DNA from 3 places in the Arthrobacter antioxidans genome. Region 1 is predicted to be linked to each of the others. Evidence: riboswitches for the same ligand, from Rfam matches in the RefSeq annotation. Region 1 holds a riboswitch; each other region holds the start of a gene.
What was found. Region 1 has a riboswitch for S-adenosylmethionine ahead of MWM45_RS03235 (LLM class flavin-dependent oxidoreductase). Riboswitches for the same ligand answer to the same signal wherever they lie in the genome.
Positions count from the first base shown of each region.

Region 2: it holds a riboswitch for S-adenosylmethionine, as region 1 does, so the genes downstream of both, MWM45_RS05480 (bifunctional o-acetylhomoserine/o-acetylserine sulfhydrylase) here and MWM45_RS03235 (LLM class flavin-dependent oxidoreductase) in region 1, are expected to answer to the same signal.
Region 3: it holds a riboswitch for S-adenosylmethionine, as region 1 does, so the genes downstream of both, MWM45_RS15445 (ABC transporter substrate-binding protein) here and MWM45_RS03235 (LLM class flavin-dependent oxidoreductase) in region 1, are expected to answer to the same signal.

Region 1 is NZ_CP095501.1:680,842-684,106, reverse strand. It holds gene MWM45_RS03240 (SDR family oxidoreductase) at 1-463, opposite strand, end outside; gene MWM45_RS03235 (LLM class flavin-dependent oxidoreductase) at 693-2,081, opposite strand; SAM riboswitch class IV at 2,118-2,231, opposite strand; gene MWM45_RS03230 (ArsR/SmtB family transcription factor) at 2,418-3,035, shown strand; gene MWM45_RS03225 (hypothetical protein) at 3,032-3,250, shown strand; gene MWM45_RS03220 (SDR family NAD(P)-dependent oxidoreductase) at 3,262-3,265, opposite strand, start outside.
Region 2 is NZ_CP095501.1:1,197,725-1,200,989, forward strand. It holds gene MWM45_RS05470 (CPBP family intramembrane glutamic endopeptidase) at 1-627, shown strand, start outside; gene MWM45_RS05475 (VOC family protein) at 635-1,276, opposite strand; SAM riboswitch class IV at 1,443-1,559, shown strand; gene MWM45_RS05480 (bifunctional o-acetylhomoserine/o-acetylserine sulfhydrylase) at 1,640-2,956, shown strand; gene metX (homoserine O-acetyltransferase MetX) at 2,963-3,265, shown strand, end outside.
Region 3 is NZ_CP095501.1:3,349,267-3,352,531, reverse strand. It holds gene MWM45_RS15450 (amino acid ABC transporter permease) at 1-643, opposite strand, end outside; gene MWM45_RS15445 (ABC transporter substrate-binding protein) at 654-1,568, opposite strand; SAM riboswitch class IV at 1,739-1,856, opposite strand; gene MWM45_RS15440 (aminodeoxychorismate lyase) at 1,965-2,843, opposite strand; gene yjfF (galactofuranose ABC transporter, permease protein YjfF) at 2,877-3,265, opposite strand, start outside.

The DNA of each region.
Region 1 (3,265 bases):
CCGGCTGGAGGATGGTCCAGGCGAGTTCCGACTGACGCAGGTGCTCATCAGCCGCGGCCTTTGCCTCGGCGTAATGGAAGAAGCCGTTGTCCTCGGGGACGCCGTGGTCCTTACGTGCCCCGAGGTAGGACACCATGACATAGCGCCCCACGGATGCCTCCTGGGCGGCGTCCATCGAGCGGATCGCAGCATCCCGATCGACGGCATAGGTCGCCTCGGGGCTCGCGCCACCTGCGCCGGCAGACCAGACGACGGCGTCATGGCCACGGAAGACATCGGCCATCTGCTCCACCGACAGCTCGGAGACGTCCGCGACAACGGGGCTTGCCCCGGCCTGCTCGACGTCGCCTGCGTGGTCCTGGTTACGGAACACCGAGCTGACCTGGTGGCCCTGGCTCGTGAGGATCTTCGTGAGATGCAGGGCTACTTTTCCGTGCCCACCGATGATGGCTACGCGTGACATGGGAACTCCTTCTGTCGAATGACTGGTCGTCGGATACCTTGTCTTCGACGCTAGTCCCCGCACCTCGGGCTGGCCACCTTCCTGCGAGTGTTCCGCCGCCAGCGGAGGTCTATTCCCAGGTGCCGTCATCAATGCTCAGAGCGCCGAACCGGCCGACATCTCCGGGGCAGTCGAACCACGACTCCCTGACCACGGTCGCCGGGTCGGCGATGACCGAGGCGCCGACGCGTCAGGGGCGGACCGGCTGGAGCCGATACTGCGCACCGCGGTGCTCCTCGGGCAGACGGTCGCCCTTCCCGAACAGCTTCTGGCGCAGCGTTCCCTCCGTGTATTCGGTCGGATAGGCCCCACGCTTCTGCAGTTCCGGCACGACGAACTCGATGATGTCCTCGAAGGTCCCCGGGGTGATCGCATAGGCGAGGTTGAATCCGTCGACGTCGGTCTCCTCGACCCACGCCTGGAGCTCGTCGGCGACCTGCACACCCGAACCGACGATGCGCGGCCCGAGCCCACCGATCCCCGCCGACTCGGCGATGTCCCGCACGGTCCACGGCGACCCGTCGTCGTTCACCTTCTGGAAATTCGCGACGGCGGACTGGATGGCGTTGGACTTCACGTTGCCGAGCGGCTCGTCCGGATCGTAGACGGAAAGGTCCACACCGAGCCAGCCCGAGACGAGCACGAGGGCTCCCTCGTAGCTGACGTACTGCTGGTAGTCGGCGTGCTTGGCCTGGGCCTTCTCCTCGGTCTCGTCCGTGATCACGGTGAGCAGGGTGTAGATCCGCACCGAGTAGCGGTCACGGCCCTCGGCCTCGACCGCATCCCTGATCTTCCTGACCACGTCCTTCAGCTTCTCCTTCGTGGGCGCAGCGACGAACACCGCCTCGGCGTTACCGGCAGCGAAGGCGATGCCCCGGGAGGACGCTCCGGCCTGGAAGATGACCGGCGTCCGTTGTGGTGAGGGCTCACTGAGGTGGATGCCCGGGACCTTGAAGTACGTGCCGTCGTGGTCGATCTCGTGAACCTTGGCCGGATCGGTGAAGACGCCCGTCTCGCGGTCGCGGACCACGGCGTCGTCCTCCCATGAGCCCTCGAGCAGCTTGTAGAGGACCTCGAGGTACTCGTCCGCGTGGTCGTAGCGCGCGTCGTGTTCGAGCTGGTCCTCCTGGCCCATGTTGCGTGCAGCGGAAGGCAGGTAGCCGGTCACCACGTTCCAGCCGACCCTCCCCTTGGTGAGGTGGTCCAGCGTGGAGAGCCTGCGCGCGAAGGGGTAGGGGTGCTCGTAGGCGGTGCCGGCGGTGACGCCGAACCCGAGGTGCTCGGTGACGAGCGCCATGGCGGAGACGAGCAGGAACGGATCGTTGACCGGGGTCTGCGTCCCCTGCCTCAGTGTGGCCTCGTTGGAGCCACCGAAGACGTCGTACGTGCCGAGGACGTCGGCGATGAAGACGCCGTCGAACAATCCCTTCTCCAGGGTCTTCGCCAGTTCGGCCCAGTAGCTCAGTTCCTTGTAGCGCCAGGACTGATCCTCGGGATGACGCCACAGACCCGGCGACTGATGGCCCACACAGTTCATGTCGAAGGCGTTGAACCGGATACGGCGCGGTGATGCGGGCATGAAGAGTCCTCACGTCGGGGCACTGCCGTGGCGGAAGCGCCATACTTGCCCGCACTGCCTGTGCCGGGCCGAATCCTCACCTGGGGCACCCCGCTACAGCGAGGGGGTTGCCGTCCAACAAACCAGGGTTTTGCGTTGGAGCTCTTGATTCTGGTCTCGAGCGTAGGTGGGCCGGCACGCCGTCGTCCACCCGCCGTCGTCACGGGGCGTCACGCCTCGAGCCTCCCCTGCCGTCCTGAGAAAGTTCGACGACGGCGGTCGGCGGTAACGCGAAAAGGACCGAAAAAGCGCAAAGAAAGCATTGCAAACATATCTTTGCAAGCGCACACTGGAGGCATGAAGGAGACCACAGGCAGCACAGGACACCCGTCGGACGACGGCAACCGCATCCTGGACGGAGCGGCACTCAAGGCCCTCGCCCATCCCCTCAGGGTCCAGTTGCTCGAGGTCCTGTCCAGCTACGGTCCGCAGACCGCGAGCAGCATCGGCAAGAGGGTCGGCGAATCGAGTGGGGCGACGAGCTACCACCTGCGGCAGCTCGCGCGCCACGGCCTCGTCCGGGAGGTTGAACGGGGCTCCGCACGGGAGCGGTGGTGGGAACGCCCCCGCGGATCCCTGACGCTCAGCACCCCCGAACTCGAGCAGGACCCCACCACGAGGGAAGCCACGCGGCAGGTGAACCGCCAGTTCGAACGGGGCCGCTCCGAGGCTCTCGCCACCTTCATGGCCAGTGGTTCCGAGTCCATCCCGCCCGAGTGGGCGGACGCAGCCGTGATCGCGACGATGAACGCCCACCTGACGGTGGACCAACTCGCAGCCCTCGCCCGGGACATGAGCGAGATCTTCCGCGAGAAGCTCGACGCCTACCGCTCCGAACCGGGCACCCCGGGAACCCGGCCCGTCCAGATCCACTTCAATGCCTTCCCCCTCATCGATCCCCAGGAGACGACATGACCAGCACAACCCTTCACGCCGGCTACCCGGCGCTCGCCGGATCGTCCCACGGAGGACTCACGTCCCGGGCGCTCATCCGCCTGGGCACCGCGTTCATCGCAGCAGGATCCTCTCTCGCCTCAGCAAAAGGCGCCGACGGGGAGCTCTTCCACCGCCACCTCGAGCGCAGGACGGATCTGCGCGCCGCCGCCCACAGCGGCATCCATCTCCTCTAGCCGCCCTGTAGCTAC
Region 2 (3,265 bases), 520 kb from region 1:
GGCCAGACCACCACCCTGAACCCGGTGCTCAACGAGCGCGAGTACTTCGACCTCGCCTACCAGCTCCTGGACATCCTCTTCGCGCTGATGCCCGTGGCGCTCGTCCTGTTCCTGCTCAGCGGCCCCGGCGTCTCGGCCGTCCGGCGCCTGGGCCTCACCTTCGAGCAGCCGCTGCGCACCGTCGGTTTCGGCGTGGGCCTCGCCGCGATCATCGCCGTCGGCACGCTCGGGGTGTACGCGGGAGGCCGCGCGCTCGGCATCACGACGGCGCTCGTGCCGGCCGCGCTCGACGACTACTGGTGGACCATCCCGGTGCTCGTGCTGTCCGCACTCCGGCACGCGGTGCTCGAGGAGGTCATCGTGGTCGGCTACCTGTTCATCCGCCTGCGAGACCTCGGCTGGTCCACCCCCGCGATCATCATCACGAGTGCCCTCATCCGGGGCAGCTACCACCTCTACCAGGGGTTCGGGCCGTTCATCGGGAACGTGCTGATGGGCCTGCTGTTCGCCTGGTTCTACACCCGGACGCGGCGGGTCATGCCGCTCGTGATCGCCCACGCGCTCATCGACATCACGGGGTTCGTCGGCTACGCGCTGCTCGGGCCCGCCCTGGGGATCGGCGCGTGATCGGAGGCTAGATCTCGACGCGACCGCTGTCGGTCTCGAACGTCACCGACATGACGCCGGGCGTCCCGTTGGGGGCGATCCACTGGACCTGCACGTCGTCGAGCGTCTTCTCGACGTCCGTCCCGAGCCAGTCGGTCACACGCTCCGACGAGCCGGCGATGGTGAGGCACTCCAGCTTCACCGAGGCGGGCCGCGCCTTCGAGGGATGGAGGTCCTCCGTGCCGTCGTCCCAGCGGAGCAGATAGGGGACCTGGGGGTCCGCGATGAGCCCCTTGATGCCGATCTGCTGCCACGTGAGCTCCTGGCCGTCCGGGAACTTCCGGTTGCCGGGTACGGCGCTGCGTCCGAGGCGCTCCTCGAACGGTGCCAGATCGTCGACGGCGACGCACCAGCCCATCCAGCCGCCGCCGGCTTCGGAGCGGGCGCGGACGGCCTGGCCGAACGGGGCCTTGTCCGACGCCGGGTGGTTCAGTACCTCGACGACCTCCAGGTACTGGCCGTTGACCAGGGGGAAAATCATGTTGCGCGTGCCGAAGCGGGGGTGCACACCACCCTTCACCGGCTCCACGCCGAGCTTGGCCGAGATTCGATCGGCCGTCGCGGCAAGTCCATCGGGTTCGCAGGCATAAGATACATGGTCCAGGCGCATGCGGCTATCTTGGCACTAAGTGATCTGGGTCTCGACTAAGGGTTGCCTTACTCCCTGGGGCGTGTCGGGGGAGAGGGCTGGGACCGGATCGGGAGTGCTCCCGCGGGCCGCTTCACGGAGGGTCACACGGTTGCCGGATCCGCCCGGATCGGCTTACATGAATGCAGGTCATGAGTGCCAGCACACAGCCCCGGCTTGCTGGCCGGCAACCCTCCAACCGCGGTGGGGTGCCCCGGGTGAAGACCAGGTCCGGCGTCCCATCGGCGCCGTTCAAGCGCGGGCTCCTGCGGGGTCCGGTCTCCCGGAGCGGCGTCCGCCGGCCGGAGCATCGGACAGGCGGAGCCCCTGATCAGAGGGAACACCATGTCCAACGATTGGTCCTTTGAAACACGCCAGATCCATGCCGGCCAGGTGCCGGATGCCGTCACGGGGGCGCGTGCGCTCCCCATCTACCAGACCACCTCGTTCGTCTTCCCGAGCGCGGAGAGCGCCGCGAACCGGTTCGCCCTGACCGAACTCGAGCCCATCTACACGCGGATCGGCAACCCGACCCAGGAGGTCGTGGAGACCCGCATCGCGAGCCTAGAAGGCGGCGTCGGCGCCCTGCTGCTGGCCTCCGGCCAGGCCGCGGAGACCTTCGCGGTCCTGAACATCGCGGAGGCGGGGGACCACATCGTGGCCAGCCCCAGCCTCTACGGCGGCACCTACAACCTGTTCAAGCACACCCTGAAGAAGTTCGGGATCGAGACCACGTTCGTCGAGGACCCCGACGACCTCGGGCAGTGGCGCGCGGCGGTCCGCCCGAACACCAAGCTCTTCTTCGGCGAGGTGGTCTCCAACCCGCGGCAGGACGTCCTCGACATCGAGGGCATCAGCGCCGTCGCGCACGAGCACGGCATCCCCCTGATCGTCGACAACACGCTGTCCACGCCGTACCTGATCCGGCCCATCGAATGGGGTGCGGACATCGTGGTGCACTCGGCCACCAAGTACCTCGGCGGCCACGGCAACGCCATCGCCGGGGTCATCGTGGACTCGGGAAACTTCGACTTCGCGCAGGACCCCGAACGGTTCCCCGGGTTCAACACGCCGGACGAGAGCTACCAGGGGCTCGTCTACGCCCGGGATCTCGGGGTGGGCAGCGCGCTCGGCGCGAACCTCGCCTACATCCTCAAGGCCCGCGTCCAGCTGCTCCGCGACCTCGGGTCGGCCGTCTCCCCGTTCAACGCCTTCCTCATCGCGCAGGGACTCGAGACCCTCAGCCTGCGCGTCGAACGCCACGTGCAGAACGCACAGGCCGTCGCCGAGTGGCTGGAGGGGCACGACGGCGTCGAGCGTGTCACCTACGCGGGCCTGGCCTCGAGTCCCTGGTACGAGCGCGGGAGGAAGTACGGGCCCAACGGCACGGGGGCGATCGTGAGCTTCGACATCGCCGGAGGGCTGGAGGCGGGGAAGCGCTTCGTCGACGGCCTCGAACTGCACTCGCACGTCGCGAACGTGGGCGACGTGCGCTCGCTGGTCATCCACCCCGCGTCGACGACGCACAGCCAGCTCGGGGCGGAGGCCCAGCTCACCGCGGGCGTGCGACCCGGCCTGGTGCGGCTGTCCGTCGGCCTCGAGAACCTCACCGACATCCTCGCCGATCTGGATGCGGGCTTCCGCGCCGCCAAGGGAGCCTGACCGTTCGTGACCACCTACCCTCCTGCTCCGCTGCCCGACTGGACCCACGACGCACCGCCCCACGGGGACGGGCTGCTCCGTTTCGCGTCGATCGGTCCGCTGGTCCTCGAGACCGGGGGTGAGCTGCCCGACGTCCAGCTCGCGTTCGAGACCTGGGGCAGGCTGAACCGGGACGGCTCCAACGCCGTCCTCGTGCAGCACGCCCTGACCGGCAGTTCGCACGTGGCGCGCGGCGCCTCGGAGGAGGAGGGCTGGTGGGACTCCCTCGTGGGCCCCGGCCGCACGGTGGACACCGACCGCTACTTCGTG
Region 3 (3,265 bases), 1.1 Mb from region 1:
ACAGGTAGAGCACGCCGGCCGCGATGAGCGGTGACAGGTTGCCGGTGTTGCTCGCGGCGTCGTTGCCCACCCGGAAGAGCTCGCGCTCACTGGCGACGAGGCCGATGAAGTAGATGAGCGAGGACTCCTTGATGAGCGAGATGAACTGGTTCACCAGGGCCGGCAGCACGCGCCGCACGCCCTGGGGGATCACGACGAGCTGCATCGACGAGCCGTAGCTGAAGCCGAGGGCCCGCGACGCCTCCAGCTGTCCCTTCTCCACGCTCTGGATCCCGGAGCGGAAGATCTCACCGATGTACGCCGAGGCGATCAGCGAGAGGGCGAGGATGCCCAGCGGGTACGGGCTCGTGCTGCCCGTGATCTCCCGGAGGATCGGTCCGAGCCCGAGTCCGATGAGCAGGATGATCACGACGGCGGGCAGCCCGCGGAAGATGTCCGTGTAGATGCGGGCGATCCACCGCAGCACGCGGTTGCGTGAGATCCCCATGACGGCGAGGATCATGCCGACGATCGTCCCGATGATCCCCGACGCCAGGGCGAGCATGAGCGTGTTCGGCAGTCCGACGGTCAGCAGGTCCGGCAGGACCGCCGCCATCGCCTCCCAGTCGAAGAAGGTCTTCCCGAGCTGTTCGAGGGCATCCATGCAGGGACCGCTACTTTACTTCCACGGCTTTGCTGCCGGGCTTCCAGTCGGAGGGCATCTCGCGGTCCGGGTACCACTCCTCGGTGAGCTCGGTCCACGTGCCGTCGGCGACGACGGCGTCCAGGCCCGCGTTGAGGGCGTCGATGAGCGGCTGGTTGTCGCTGTTCACGGCGTACGCGGTGAAGTTCTCGGTGTTGATGATGGTCTCGGCGATCGTGGTGTCGTCGCCGTCCTTCACCTGGCCGGTGGCCTGCTGCGACGGGGCCACCCAGGCGTCCACCTGCCCGTTCTTCACGTTCGCGTACACGGTGTTGTAGTCGGGGAAGCGCACCGGCTCGAGGCCGAGGGTGTTGGAGACGTAGTCGTCCTGGACGGTGCCCTGGACCACGCCGATGCGGGTGCTCTCCGAGAGGGAGTCGAAGCCCGTGACGGAGGAGCCGTTCTTCGTGACCACGGCCATGTAGCCGAAGTCGTAGCCGTTGGTGAAGCCCACGTTCTCGCGGCGCTCCGCGGTGGTGGAGATCGAGGAGGATCCGACGTCGAACTGCTTGTTCTGCACCTGGGCGAGGAGCGCGGAGAAGTCGGTGGACGCGAACTCGACCTCGAGGCCCAGCTTGTCGCCGATGGCCCGCAGCAGCTCGTTGTCGTAGCCGGTGAAGACGCCGTCCTCGAGGAAGATGTTCGGCGGGGCGTCGGAGAGCGTGCCGACGCGCAGCGTGCCGTCGGTGACGAGGCCGAGCTCCGAGACGTCGATCTCGTCGATCGGCGTCGTGGTGTCGGTCGTGTACTGGTCGAGCGACTGCTGGTCGCTGCCGGCCAGGGCGTCGGTGGTCTCGGTGGGCTCGCTGCTGCCGCTGCCGCAGGAGACGGTCAGGGCGAGGAAGGGGACGGCGAATGCCGCCAGGACCTTGCGGGAGATGTTCATGGTGTCCTTCGAAGTGCCGGCCCGGATGGGGGCGCGGGGAACGGGGGATGGTGCGGGGGACGCCGGATCACGGCGACGGGGGACAGGCTGCTGGGTGACACGCTCACTGTTCTGGGCTGTGCGAGGGTGCGGGTGCCGTCACCGGGGAATGGTCCGGGACAGGCCGCACGACGCCGTACTTGCCAACCGGGGGACTTGTCCCGGCGGCCGAATCTTCACCTGGAGCACCCCACTACGGGAGAGGGTTGCTGTCCAGCCGGCCAGGGCCGAGGGCTGGAACTCTTGATTGCAGGCAAAACGCTAGGGCAGCACGGAGCATCGGGTCAAAACGGGACGTGCCGGAAACCGACACTTGACGTAGCAGAAGGGCCTCAGGGCGCCCTTTTGTGGCGGAGATTACACGAAGCGGTCCACGAGATCGGTGAGTTCGGCCGTCAGGGCGGTCGAGGTGCGCAGCTCCTGGCCGTCCAGCGAGAGCACCGGCGCGAGGAGCCGGATGCTCGAGATCAGCCACACGGCGTCGGCCTCGAGGAGGTCGCGCGGTTCCAGCGGCCCGTAGCCGAGCTCCCACCCCTGCTCCTTCGCCGCGGCGAACAGCGCGCTCTGCGAGGTTCCCGGGAGGATCCCGCTCTCGAGTTGCGGCGTGAGGAGGGTCTTCCGGCCGTCGCGCTCGTGGGCGAGGAGCACCGTCGACGTCGGGCCTTCCAGGACCTTGCCGTCGGAGGAGGTGAAGATGACGTCGTCGGCCCCGTGCGCCTTCGCGTACCGGACGGCGGCCATGTTCACGGCGTAGGAGAGGGTCTTCGCGCCCATGAGCAGCCAGGGCGCGCGCTGGGCGACGGTGCTGTCGTACCCGCGCTCGAGGAAGAGGACCCTCAGGCCCGTCTCGCGCTGCCGGAGGGTGGCCTCCGGCACGCGGGCCACCTGCACCCAGGCCGTGGCCTGCCCGGCGCCCTCCACCCCGCGGGTGGCGATCAGCTTCACGACGGCGTGACCCTGGTCCGGTTCCGCCGCCGCGAACTCGCGCAGGCCCGTGCGGATCGCGCGGCTCCAGGCCTCGGCGTCCGGCACGGTGAGGTCCAGGGCGGCGGCCGACGACGCGAGGCGGGCCAGGTGCGCCTGCTCCTTGCGGGGGGCTCCGTCGACGGCGAGCAGGGATTCGAAGAGGCCGTCCCCGCGGGTGGCGCCGAGGTCGGTGGCCATCAGCTGCGGCCGGGACGCGTCGACCACCCTGCCGTCGTCATGGGCCGGGTCCAGGAACACGAGAACAGTCATGGGCCACAGCGTAGCCGCCGGGACCCCGCGGCCTCAGGTGAGTCTGACCTTCCGGGTGAAGAGTTTCTGCAGCAGGATGAAGACGAGGAGCAGGGCGCCGATCACGATGCGCGTCCACCAGGAGCTCAGCGTGCCCTCGTAGGAGATGAAGGTCTGGACGATCCCGAGCACGAGCACCCCCGTCAGGGAGCCGAGCACATAGCCGTACCCTCCGGTCAGCAGGGTCCCGCCCACCACGACCGCCGCGATGGCGTCGAGTTCCAGCCCGGTGGCCGCCAGGCTGTACCCGGAGAGGCTGTAGAACGAGAAGAGGATCCCGGCGATCGAGGAGCACAGTCCGCTGATCCCGTACACCAGGACCTTGGTGCGCGGGACGGCGAGACCCATGAGCAGCGCCGAGGACTCGCCACCGCCGATCGCGT